One region of the Rahnella aceris genome, then DNA from elsewhere that is predicted to be linked to it. Evidence: predicted binding sites of a transcription regulator. Region 1 holds the regulator's gene; each other region holds the start of a gene.
What was found. The regulator CRP, encoded in region 1, controls carbon source genes, mostly activating them, when cyclic AMP is high. The targets are predictions, from matches to a motif close to ATGTGANNNNNNTCACAT.
Positions count from the first base shown of each region.

Region 2: the regulator CRP is predicted to act here: its motif matches at 1,952-1,969, upstream of GW591_RS03395 (2-hydroxycarboxylate transporter family protein).
Region 3: the regulator CRP is predicted to act here: its motif matches at 1,247-1,264, upstream of bhsA (multiple stress resistance protein BhsA).
Region 4: the regulator CRP is predicted to act here: its motif matches at 1,880-1,897, upstream of GW591_RS04405 (CidA/LrgA family protein).

Region 1 covers NZ_JAADJV010000004.1:74,995-78,143, forward strand. The annotation lists gene GW591_RS18610 (phosphoribulokinase) at 1-440, shown strand, start outside; gene GW591_RS18615 (OsmC family protein) at 444-851, opposite strand; gene crp (cAMP-activated global transcriptional regulator CRP) at 1,214-1,846, shown strand; gene GW591_RS18625 (YccS/YhfK family putative transporter) at 1,908-3,149, shown strand, end outside.
Region 2 covers NZ_JAADJV010000001.1:758,506-761,654, reverse strand. The annotation lists gene GW591_RS03400 (ATP-binding protein) at 1-1,655, opposite strand, end outside; gene GW591_RS03395 (2-hydroxycarboxylate transporter family protein) at 2,027-3,149, shown strand, end outside.
Region 3 covers NZ_JAADJV010000001.1:2,217,947-2,221,095, forward strand. The annotation lists gene GW591_RS10085 (TetR/AcrR family transcriptional regulator) at 1-32, opposite strand, end outside; gene GW591_RS10090 (hypothetical protein) at 243-500, shown strand; gene bhsA (multiple stress resistance protein BhsA) at 917-1,174, shown strand; gene bhsA (multiple stress resistance protein BhsA) at 1,344-1,601, shown strand; gene bhsA (multiple stress resistance protein BhsA) at 1,753-2,010, shown strand; gene GW591_RS10110 (MFS transporter) at 2,258-3,149, shown strand, end outside.
Region 4 covers NZ_JAADJV010000001.1:972,185-975,333, reverse strand. The annotation lists gene GW591_RS24005 (amino acid ABC transporter permease) at 1-719, shown strand, start outside; gene GW591_RS24000 (amino acid ABC transporter ATP-binding protein) at 735-1,580, shown strand; gene GW591_RS04405 (CidA/LrgA family protein) at 1,941-2,345, shown strand; gene GW591_RS04400 (CidB/LrgB family autolysis modulator) at 2,338-3,033, shown strand.

The DNA of each region.
Region 1 (3,149 bases):
CCGCGCAGGTCGACCTGCTGGTCGGCGTAGTGCCTATCGTCAACCTCGAATGGATCCAGAAACTGGTGCGCGATACCGGCGAGCGCGGGCATTCCCGTGAAGCGGTGATGGATTCCGTCGTGCGTTCGATGGATGACTATATCAATTACATTACGCCGCAGTTTTCCCGCACACACATCAATTTCCAGCGGGTACCCACCATCGACACCTCGAACCCGTTTGCCGCCAAAGCCATTCCGTCACTGGATGAAAGCTTTGTGGTGATTCATTTTCAGGGACTGGATGACATCGATTTCCCGTATCTGCTGGCCATGCTGCAAGGGTCGTTTATCTCGCACATCAAAACACTGGTGGTGCCGGGCGGCAAAATGGGGCTGGCGATGGAGCTGATCATGGCGCCGCTGGTGCAGCGCCTGATGGAAGGCAAGAAGATCGAGTAAACTTTATTCGGCTGCAATCACTTCAAAGCTGTGGGTGATTGTGGCCGCTTTCCCCAGCATCAGAGACACAGAACAGTATTTTTCGGCAGACAGGCTGACTGCGCGTTCAACAATCTTATCGGTCAGATCCTTACCGGTGACGATAAAATGCAGATTGATGTGAGTGAACAGACGCGGCGCTTCTTCGCGGCGTTGTGAGGTCAGCTTCACTTCACAATCACGCACGTCATTACGACCTTTTTGCAAAATTGACACCACGTCGATTGCACTACACCCCCCTGCGGACATCAGTAACATTTCCATCGGGCTTGGGGCTTTATCACCCGCGTTTCCATCCATTGAAATCTGATGACCCGATGCAGACTCACCTAAAAATGTCAGTCCTTCAACCCATTTGACACGTGCATGCATGAACTATTCTCCCGGTGAATAAACTTGTCGAAATCTGCTCTCAGAGTACCCTTTCACCTAAAATCTGGCAACGTAACCCGATCGCCATCATGCTGAAGCGAGACAACAGAAGACAGCATCTCAAACCTGTGCTACAAACAAAGCCGAAACATACTTTCCAGTAAATTGCGGTGACGGTTTTTGCGGTTTAAGTACAGAACCCACGGTGATGACAGCAATAAACAGGCTGTTGCACTCCGACATCCGCTTGCAGCATTTCTGGAGAGTTATATGCTGAAAGGGCGCTTTGGATTTGAAGTGCCGTACAGGGAACTCTGAGCCCTGTGATTTTGGGCAGCGATAACAACAGAGGATAATAGCAAATGGTTCTCGGCAAGCCACAAACAGACCCGACTCTTGAATGGTTCCTGTCTCACTGTCATATACATAAGTATCCTTCTAAAAGTACGCTGATTCACCAGGGTGAAAAAGCCGAAACGCTTTACTACATCGTGAAAGGGTCAGTTGCTGTCCTGATTAAAGATGAAGAAGGCAAGGAAATGATACTGTCCTACCTTAACCAAGGTGACTTCATCGGTGAGCTGGGACTCTTCGAAGAAGGTCAGGAACGCAGTGCCTGGGTACGTGCTAAAACTGCCTGTGAAGTGGCTGAAATTTCATATAAAAAATTCCGCCAGCTGATTCAGGTTAACCCGGATATTCTGATGCGTCTCTCCGCGCAGATGGCCAACCGTCTGCAAGTGACGTCAGAGAAAGTCGGCAACCTTGCCTTCCTTGACGTTACCGGTCGTATCGCTCAAACCTTGCTCAATCTGGCTAAACAGCCTGATGCAATGACCCATCCGGACGGGATGCAAATCAAGATTACCCGCCAGGAAATTGGCCAAATCGTCGGTTGTTCACGTGAAACAGTCGGACGCATTCTCAAAATGCTGGAAGATCAAAGCCTGATCTCCGCACACGGTAAAACGATTGTCGTTTACGGCACACGTTAATCCCTCAAAAATTGGCGCGGCAAAACACTGTCGCGCCTTTTTTATGGGCTAAGCTTTACCCATGACGCTATGGCGAAGACTGTTTTACCATCCTGAAGTGAACTACGCGCTGCGCCAGACGCTGGTGTTGTGCTTGCCTGTTGGCATTTGCTGGCTGTTTGGCAATTTGCAAATGGGCCTGCTGTTTTCCCTCTGCCCGGCCTGTTGTAACATCGCCGGTCTGGATACCCCGCATAAACGCTTTTTCAAACGCCTGCTCGTCGGCGGTTCACTCTTTGCCGTGAGCAGCCTTCTGCTGCAACTGATGCTCGAAAGCTGGCATATACCGCTGCCGCTGATCATGCTGTCGCTGGCGTTACTGCTGGGCGTCACCGGTGAAATCAGCCCGCTGCATGCGCGCCTGCTGCCCGGTGCGCTGGTGGCGACTATCTTCACGCTGAGTATGGTGGGCGTGCGCCCGATGTGGCAGGCCCCGGTGTTGTTCGCCGCTGGCACAGCCTGGTACGGATTGTTTAACTGGGCGTGGTTTCGTATTTCGGAAGAACAGCCGATGCGCGAAACGCTCAGCCAGCTCTATCTGCAACTCGCGGATTATTTCGAAGCCAAGTACAGCCTGCTGACGCAACATACCGATCCCGAAACTGCGTTACCCCCACTGCTAACCCGCCAGCAGCAGGTTATCGACCTGATTGCCCTGCTTTATCAGCAATTACACATGTTGCCCCAGCACGGACATCATCATCACCATAAGCGGCTATTTCAGCGTTTTCAGGTGGCGCTCGATTTGCAGGAGCACATTACAGTGAGCCTGCATCAGCCGGAAGAAGTGCAGAAACTGGTGGAGGAAAGCCATGCCGAAGCGGTTATCCGCCGAAATGCGCAGGTGATTTCCACCCGTCTTCGGGTGATTGCCGACGATATTCTTTATCATCGTTTATCCGGGCGCTTTACGATGGCCAATGAGCTGACCGCGCTGGAGAAAATCGCCGCGCGCAACCCGGACAATCCGGTAGGTCAGTTTTGTTATTACCATTTCAGCCGCATTGCCCGTCTGTTACGCACACAGCGGCCGTTGTACAAACGTGACCTGATGAACACCCAGCCGCGTTTGCCCTTCTGGCCCGCGCTGAAAAGCTATCTTTCCTTCAAATCCGTGGCACTGCGTAATGCCGCACGTTTGGGCATTATTCTGGCGATTGGCAGCAGTCTGGGTCTGTTCTTCAATTTGCCCAAACCCTACTGGATCTTGCTGACTATCATGTTGGTCAGCCAGAACGGTTATAACGCCACGCGGGTGAGGATC
Region 2 (3,149 bases), on a different contig from region 1:
TTTGCTCTCTTCCAGTTCTTCTGGTCGGGGATTACCGGCATAAAGCCACCTTTTTCTTCAGGGCAGCACACCGGAATAAAGACCGAGAAAACAGCGCCGCTCGGCGGATTATCGGACACTTCAATGGTTCCGCCCGCATGGCTGACATAGCTGGCAACCAGATGCAGTCCCAGCCCGTGATCGCCTTGCGTTTTGGATGTCACCCCCAGCGCAAAAATCTGTTCGCGCCGCTCCTGCGCAATCCCGATGCCGTGGTCAGCGACTTCAATCACCAGCTCATCCGTGCCGGAAACGACATACACTTCAACCGGCCCGGCATCACTGCCGCGCAGTAACGTGGCTTCGATGGCGTTATCCAGCAGGTTGCCGATGATCGACATCAGTTCAGTTTCACTGAGCGCAGCAGGCAGATACGTTAATTCACAGGCAGGATCGAATGTGAGCTCAACACCTTTTTCCCGGGCACGGGCATATTTTCCGAGTAATAAACCGCACAACCTTGGCGAGCAGAACCGCTCTGAAACGAAATCCAGCAATTCCTGCGCACTTTCAGACTGGGCCTCGATATAACGAATCGCCTCGTCGTAGCGTCCCATATGCAGCAGGCCAGCGAGCGTTGCCGTCCAGTTGAGCTGTTCATGCCGCATCACCCGCAGGTTATCGGCATAGCGCTGCACCTGACTTAGCTGGATGCTGAGCCGGTCGATATCGCTGCAATCCCGAAAAGTGATCACCCAGCCCTGAAGCTGGTCTTCCAGCATGATCCGCACCCGACTGGCAATCACGGTCAGGTTATTGAACAGGCAGATTTCGTCGTGAATGTCTTTTTCCAGCATGACCTGCGGGTCAAAGAAACTGACCGGCGCAATCACCTGCCTGAGCGGCTGACCACGCAGTTCACGGGACGGCACGTCAAGGTTGAGCAGCTTTTTGGCCGCCTGGTTGATGACCGCCACGCGGGAGTGCGCATCAATGGCGATCACCCCTTCGTAAATCGACTCCATCAGCGCCTTTTGCTGACGCACCAGCAGGCCGATTTCCCGGGGCTCCAGCGCAAACATCTGTCGTTTAATCGAACGTGAAAAAAACCATGAAAAGGTAAACAACGCCAGCAGCAAGGTGGCGGCCGCCAGTAAAATGCGGATGGCTTTTTCAACGGTCAGACTGTTGATGTGGCTGGTGAGATAGCCGACAGAAACGATACCCATCACCTTGCCTTGCGCGTTCACGATCGGTGCTTTACTGCGCAGCGACAGCCCGATCCCGCCCAGCCGGATGGTGGTGGTGCTTTTACCCGCCAGCACTTCTTCGTTGTCCCCTCCGACCAGCGTTTTTCCGACGCGGTCAGCATAAATCGAATGAAACAGATGTATCGCTTTACCATCGCCGATCACCATATAACTGGCATCGCTGTGAGCAGAAATATTCCTCATTAAACTGTTAATTGCTGAAATGTCCTTATTTTCAACTGCGGTAATTAATGAGGGAATAAGTGCAATTTCCTCTGCCTGAACTTTTGCACGAATACCCATATCTTCATATAACTGACGTTCTATATCGTGATAGTAATAAACACCTGTCAGCGAAAAAAGCGCCATAAATAACAGAACAAGATAAACAAAAAGCTTTATCTGAAAAGAAGGACGGAACCGCATCGGAGAACCTATCGCCAGACCGTGATATTAACAAACAGTACGTGAAGATTATCATTCTCCGGTATTTCCGTCAGAATGAAGGATCAAAGTTGCGAGGCATGCCGCAGAACACCTTCAGGCACTGCAAGCCTCTGACGGCACAACACATAATTCACAACAGCTATTTCACGATAAATTAACAGTAATATTATAATTACAAATAACACCATAAAAACCACGAGAAAATAAACGCATCACGCGTTTTTAAATTAATTAAAACCATAAAAACCTTTCGCTCCTTTAAAACACCCTGTCTAATTTGCGGCACTTCACATATTACCGGTTATTATTTCTCTTACACTCCCTGCACAAATTGACACAGGGGATTCATCATGAGTACAACCGACGACACTTATTCTGTTCCCGCGGGAGTTTCTTCCGCAAAACAGCTCTCATTAAAAGAAAAATGGTGGCACATTCTCGACACCTGGAAAATCGGCATTATTCCGTTGCCGCTGTTTGCCATGGCGGGGTTGCTTATCGCAATAGATTGTCTCGACGGCAAACTGCCGAGCGACATCGTGGTCATGGTCGCCACGCTGGCGTTCTTTGGATTCGCCTGCGGCGAATTCGGCAAACGTCTTCCTTTCATCGGCAAGATGGGCGCGGCAGCGATTTGCGCCACGTTCATTCCTTCCGCGCTGGTCTATTACGGCCTGCTGCCGGATGTCGTGGTGGAATCCACCACCAAGTTCTATAAAAGCACCAACATTCTGTATCTCTACATTTGTTGCATCATCGTGGGCAGCATCATGAGCATGGATCGCAAAGTGCTGATCCAGGGTTTCATGCGTATTTTCTTCCCGATGCTGTGTGGCGAAGTGGTCGGCATGCTGGTCGGGATGGGCGTGGGTCTGTCGCTGGGCATGGAACCTTTCCAGATTTTCTTCTTCCTGATCCTGCCGATTATGGCCGGTGGCGTCGGTGAAGGAGCGATTCCACTTTCCATCGGTTATGCAGCCATCCTGCATATGGATCAGGGCGTAGCGCTGGGTCGCATTCTGCCTATCGTGATGCTGGGGGGTCTGACCGCTATCGTCATTTCCGGCTCGCTCAACCAGTTGGGTAAACGCTATCCGCATCTGACCGGCGAAGGCCAGCTGATGCCGTCCTCCAAAAATGCCACCGCTGACAGCAGCAAGCTGAGCGGCACCGGTGGTAAAACGGATGTCACCACCATCGCGGCAGGCGCCCTGCTGGCCGTTCTGCTGTATATGGTGGGCATGCTGTTACACAAACTGATTGGTCTTCCTGCACCGGTCGGCATGCTGTTTGCGGCCGTTGGCCTGAAACTGGCGCACGGCGTTTCACCCCGCCTGCTGGAAGGCTCTCAGGTGGTGTACAAATTCTTCCAGACTTCCGTCACCTACCCGATTTTGTTCGCCGTCGGCGTGGCCATCACACCGTGGAATGAACTGGTCGCCGCATTCACCATTTCTAATCTCCTGGTCATTG
Region 3 (3,149 bases), on a different contig from region 1:
TTCCGGACCAAAGCCGTCTGTTCAGTGCTCATACACCCTCCTTCCATCACCATTGTGATTATGGTTATTAAAATAGTTATAGAAATAACTTAACGATCATTATTAAAAATAGTTGCGCACAAGTCCAGCGGAGTTTATCATTTAATTATCGAGCGATAAGAAAATCACTCAAACCCGCAAAGCTGCACAACTAAAACGCTTTTATAAGCCTTTTGCAGACAACACATTCAGGACGTAACATCATGAGTAACTTTAAAATCCTTCTTGCAGTTCTGGCATTAACCGCTGTACCGGTTGCCAATGTTGCCGCACAGCAGGTTATCATGATGCCTTTGCAGAGTCAGGAAGTGCGGATGGTCAATGTGACCGGTGACAGTAACTTCTGTAACCCGGCCACCTGTACGAACAAAAAAATCGAACAGGGCCGTATTCCTACTTCTCCCACTCAACCACCTGCGCCTTCAACCTCTGGTCATCAGCCCGCTTCTGTTTATTACTAATGACCACGGAGCCTGATGACAGACCGTCAGGGCAGGAATCACGATAAGGCGGCTTATGTCGCCTTATCTTTTTCCTGGCCGCCCCATGTTTTATCACCCTCGCTGGCCAGAACCAACCATTAACTTAGCGATCATTAAAGATTCATTCAGCAAAATTATGCATAAAGGATTTTCAATTCTTATCGCGAATCATTTTAAAAACATTCATTTAACAAAATGAAAACAAAAACCGCGTTTAGCGTGACATTCATCACAGCACGATTAGTTAACGTTCATTAAAAAAACATCTTGCACAAACTCTCAACACTCCCTATCATTTACTTATCGAACGTTAACTAATAACTAACGTTGACCCGAAACTGAGGTTCCTGAATAAGGCACCCCGAATAAAAAATTGACGAACAGGAATTAACATCATGAAAACTATCGCAATGACAATCGCAGCACTCACACTTGCTACCGCTTCTTTCTCTACCCTGGCGGCGACTGAGGTTCAGTCTGTACCTGCGGGTGAACAAACTATCGGTACTGTCAGCGCCTCTTCAAACGGTGACCTGAGCACACTGCAGTCAAAACTGAACGCGAAAGCCACTGAAGCCGGTGCAAGCTCATACCGCATCATCGGTGCTTCTGGTGAAAACCATCTGTACGGTACTGCTGAGCTGTATAAATAAGGCCTGAAGATTTCGTTAGCAGATTGTTCCGCACAATAAGTTAACGATTAATAAATAAATGAGTTGCACAGAATGTGATCCAGGTCTAACATTTACTTATCAACTGTTAAGAAATAACAGTCGGACCTAATAATCACCTGCTGATAAACAGATAAAAAGGAAGACCATCATGAAAAATATCACTATGACTTTAGCTGCAATTGCGCTTGCTACCGCCTCATTCTCTACCCTGGCAGCGACTGAAGTTCAGTCTGCACCAGAAGGTCAACAAGCAATTGGTGTGGTAAGTGCTTCTTCAAGCAATGATTTATCAAGCCTGCAGAACAAACTGAATGCAAAAGCCAACGAAGCGGGTGCAAGCTCATACCGTATCATCGGCGCTTCAGGTGAAAACCATCTGTACGGTACTGCTGAGCTGTATAAATAAGCACAAGAATAAGCAATTTAAGGGTACAACAGCATTTAGTTAACGATTAATAAGCTAGATGTTGTATCGGACAGAAGACAGCTTTGCACATTAAATGAACGTTGATGACAACGCCTGGCAAAGCTCAAAAATACGAAATGAGGAAAATAACATGAAAAACGTAACAATGACTCTTGCTGCAATCGCACTGGCTACCGCTTCATTCTCGACTCTGGCAGCGACTGAAGTTCAGTCCGCACCGGCAGGTCAGCAGGCAATTGGTGTGGTCAGCGCAACATCAGGTAACAGCCTGAGCAGCCTGCAGGACAAACTGAATGCTAAAGCCAGCGAAGCCGGTGCAAGCTCTTACCGTATCATCGGTGCTTCAGGTGATAACCATCTGTATGGCACAGCTGAACTGTATAAATAAGCTGAAGTAAGCAGTAAAAAAGCAGTAAGCAGAAGAGGCGGCATTTGCCGCCTTTTTCGTGTCTGTGTTTTATGAAAAATTTCTCTGAATGCTCCCTGCCCGCCTGACCTTGTGCTACATTTTTCTCTTCTATTTCCTTAAGGCCCTCTTTCCCAATGTAACGAACTCTCATCACTGACAGTTTTTCTTCTCCCTGTTGCCTGCGGGCAATTCGGGGTTTCTGTTATTTCTGATGAGAATCTCTTTCATGAATTCGTTATTAATTGCGCTCATACGCGCACTGCGCAGCCATCGCTGGCTGCGGCTGCTGGGCTTTGCCTTTATTTTATCATCTCTGGGTAATGGCCTGACACAGGTGGTGGTTTTTGGTCAACTGCTGCGCTGGAACGCCTCCCCTGCTACGCTGACTTTCGCTTATATGCTGGCAACATTGCCCGGCTTTATCGGAAGTCTGTGGGGCGAACGCTTGTGCAGAAAAATGTCGCCGCTGCAGATTTTGATCCTGACCGAAATTCTCGGCATGGTGGCATTGATATTTCCGCTGTACGGCTTGCTGTCACACAATATTTCCGCGTTGCTGGCTGTTCAGTCTGCCGAGGCGTTGCTCAGCGGGATGAGTTATCCGGCGCTCACGTTGTTATTCAAACGCGGGCTGAGTGTTGATGAGTTACCGGCAGCGACGGCAATGGAAACGCTGATCTTCGCGGCGCAGGTCATGCTCGGCACCGGCGCAGGGGTTTTGTTGTTCAATGTTGTTTCGCCACTCAGCATTCTGCTGCTTGATGCCCTGAGTTTTGCCGCATCTGCCATTTTGCTTCTGATCACCCGGAAAATATTTCAGGCCAGATGCGCCGACACAACGCCCGCTGATTCCGCCGTACCCGCGTCACTGCGCTGGAAAAATTACTCACCGCTACAGAAACGAAGCGTCTTGCTGCTACCGGCGCTCGCCGCCGTCGGTTCACCCGCGATGGCATTATTGCCCGCACTGGCGCAACAAATCCGCCCTGAAGAAGCCACAGGTCTGGCGCTCCCTTTGTTGTTCTCCCGTAGCCTGGGACAACTTTGCGGGCCGTTATTGCTCAATGCCGACAAACTCCGCCGTTACAGCGCCAGCAACGGACGGTTATTGCTATGCC
Region 4 (3,149 bases), on a different contig from region 1:
TTGGCAAAACCCTGTTGCTCACGCTGCTGGGCACCCTTTTTGGGGTGATTTTCGGCACGGCACTGGCCCTCGCCCGCCTGTCGAAATCCTATCTACTGAACGCACTGGCCTGGGGGTATATCTGGCTGTTCCGTTCCCTGCCGTTGTTGCTGGTGCTGATCATTCTCTACAACTTTTCCTATCTCTACGACAACCTTTCGCTCGGCATTCCGTTCACCACGATTTCCTTTTTCAGTACCCCGACGGTGGATTTGCTGGATCAGTTTTCCGTTGCCGTGCTCGGTCTGTCGCTGGTGCAGTCGGCCTATACCGCCGAGATCATTCGCGGCGGGATTTTAGGGGTAGAACACGGCCAGCATGAAGCTGCGGCCGCGCTGGGATTACCGGCCTACCGCCGGACCTTCCGCATCATTTTGCCGCAGGCGTTACGTTCAATTCTGCCGACCGGTTTTAACGAAGTGATCAGCCTGGCGAAAGGCACATCGATTGTTTACGTCCTGTCGATGCCGGAACTGTTTTACACCGTGCAGGTGATTTACAACCGCACACAGCAGGTGATCCCGCTGCTGATGGTCGCCACCATCTGGTATCTGCTGATCACCACCGTGCTGTCGGTTTTGCAGTATTACGTCGAACGCTATTTCTCCCGCGGCACCGTGCGTCAGGTCGCGCCGACACCCTTGCAGCGCCTGCGTCAGTGGCGCGTCGCCCGTTCTTAATAAAGGGAAAGCACTATGTCAGAAGCCTTTGATTTATTCGTTAACCGCCCGCAGGAAGCGCCTGTTGAGCAGCTGTTTCCACGCAAACCTCAGGCTGCTACCGTCGGGCGCATCGAAATCAATAATTTGAGCAAATACTACGGCGCGCACAAAGCGCTGGATAACGTGAGTCTGCGCATCGAACCGGGCACCGTGACCGTGATCCTCGGCCCGTCCGGCTCGGGGAAATCGACCCTGCTGCGCACGATTAACCATCTTGAGCGCGTCGACGAAGGTTTTATTCAGATTGACGGCGATTACATCGGCTACCGCCGCAAAGGCGATACGCTGTATGAACTGAAAGAGCGCGCCATCCTCAAACAACGCACACATGTCGGTTACGTTTTTCAGAATTTCAATTTATTCCCGCACATGACGGTGCTGGATAACATCATCGAAGCGCCGGTGGTTCACGGTCTGCTGAGCCGCAAAAACGCCATCGCCCGTGCCTGTGAACTGCTCGACACGGTCGGTCTGCGCGAAAAAGCGCACGCATGGCCACGTCATTTGTCCGGCGGACAGCAGCAGCGCATCGCCATCGCCCGTGCGCTGGCGCTGAATCCTAAAGTCATGCTGTTTGATGAACCGACGTCAGCCCTCGATCCCGAACTGGTTGGCGAAGTGCTGGATGTGATTAAAAAGCTGGCGCAGTCGGGCGTCACGCTGGTGGTCGTCACCCATGAAATCGGCTTCGCGCGCCAGGTAGCGGATCAGGTGGTGTTTATGGTGGATGGTCGCGTGGTTGAAAGCGGCGCTGCCGCACAGGTGCTGGAACGGCCGGTTCATGCCAGAACCCAGGCTTTCCTGGAGAAGGTGCTTTAAGACTGGCAAATTTAGTATTTCTTAAGACCGGGAATATTTCGGTTTCTTACCCGCAGTGCTCATTTGACGCGCTGCGCCGAAACCGCCCGGGAGGGAGAAGTGCTTTCTCCCTCCCGGATCTCCCTTCGCTTTTTCAACCAGCGCTCCGCTCGCTGGCTATGTTTCAGGTATCACCGCGACAGACTGGAACCTCTCATTCAGCAAGCTTTCTGAATCGCCCGCAACCCACAATCCGTATTTTCCCCGTTTACCAAACGCCATTTTGGAATACACTTCATTCCTAAATTTCATACTCCGTTTTGTGGCGCAGATCACATCTTAATTGTATGATGAATACATTATTCAACTGGGTGATACACCATGAGCACCGCAATCTCTCTGGTATTCCAATATGTTCGGGCGTTTATTCTGATTTATCTCTGTTTATTCGCCGGGAATGCGATTTCATCTCTTTTACCGCTCACCATTCCCGGCAGCATCATCGGCATGCTGATCCTGTTTGGTTTGCTTTCAACCCAAATTCTGCCGTTCAAATGGGTCAAACCGGGCTGTAATGTTCTGATTCGCTATATGGCGTTACTGTTCGTCCCTATCGGCGTCGGGGTCATGAATTATTACGAGCAACTGCGCACGCAGTTCGGGCCGCTGGTGGTGTCGTGTCTGGTCAGTACCCTGATTGTATTGCTGGTTGTCGCCTACTGTTCCCACTATATCCATGGCGAACGCGGTGCGGTGACGGATAAAGCGGAGGATAAAAATGATTGATATATTGTGGTCGCTGCCGCTGACGCTGGTGGTGTTTTTCGCCACCCGTAAGCTCGCTATTAAACTCAAAATGCCGCTGCTCAACCCGCTGCTGATGTCGATGGTGGTGATCATTCCGCTGTTGCTGGTCACCCATATCCCTTACGCGCGCTATTTCGCGGGCAGCAAGATCCTCAATGATCTGCTGCAACCCGCCGTCGTGGCGCTGGCGTTTCCCTTGTACGAGCAACTGCATCAGATCCGCGCCCGCTGGAAATCCATCATCAGTATCTGTTTTATCGGCAGCGTGGTGGCGATGGTGAGCGGCACCGCGATTGCATTATGGATGGGAGCAACGCCGCAAATTGCCGCATCGGTATTACCGAAATCCGTCACCACGCCGATTGCCATGGCCACCGCGCAGTCGATCAATGGTATTCCGGCCATCAGCGCCGTGTGCGTGATTTTCGTCGGCATCCTCGGCGCGGTCTTTGGTCATACGATTTTGAATGTTCTGAAGATCACCACCAAAGCCTCACGCGGGCTGGCGATGGGTACCGCATCACACGCACTGGGTACCGCCCGCTGTGCAGAAATGGATTATCAGGAAGGCGCATTCAGTTCACTGGCGCTTGTGATTTGCGGCATCATCACCTCCCTGCTCGCCCCGTTCCTGTTCCCCGTCCTTCTCGCCCTCTTCGGTCATTAACCCATAACGGGCACAGATTCCTCTAACGGGTTCGGATTGTATCAAGGCGGCAACTGAGCGAATCCCCGGGAGCTTACAATAAGTAAGTGACTGGGGTGAACGAAGGCAGCCAACGC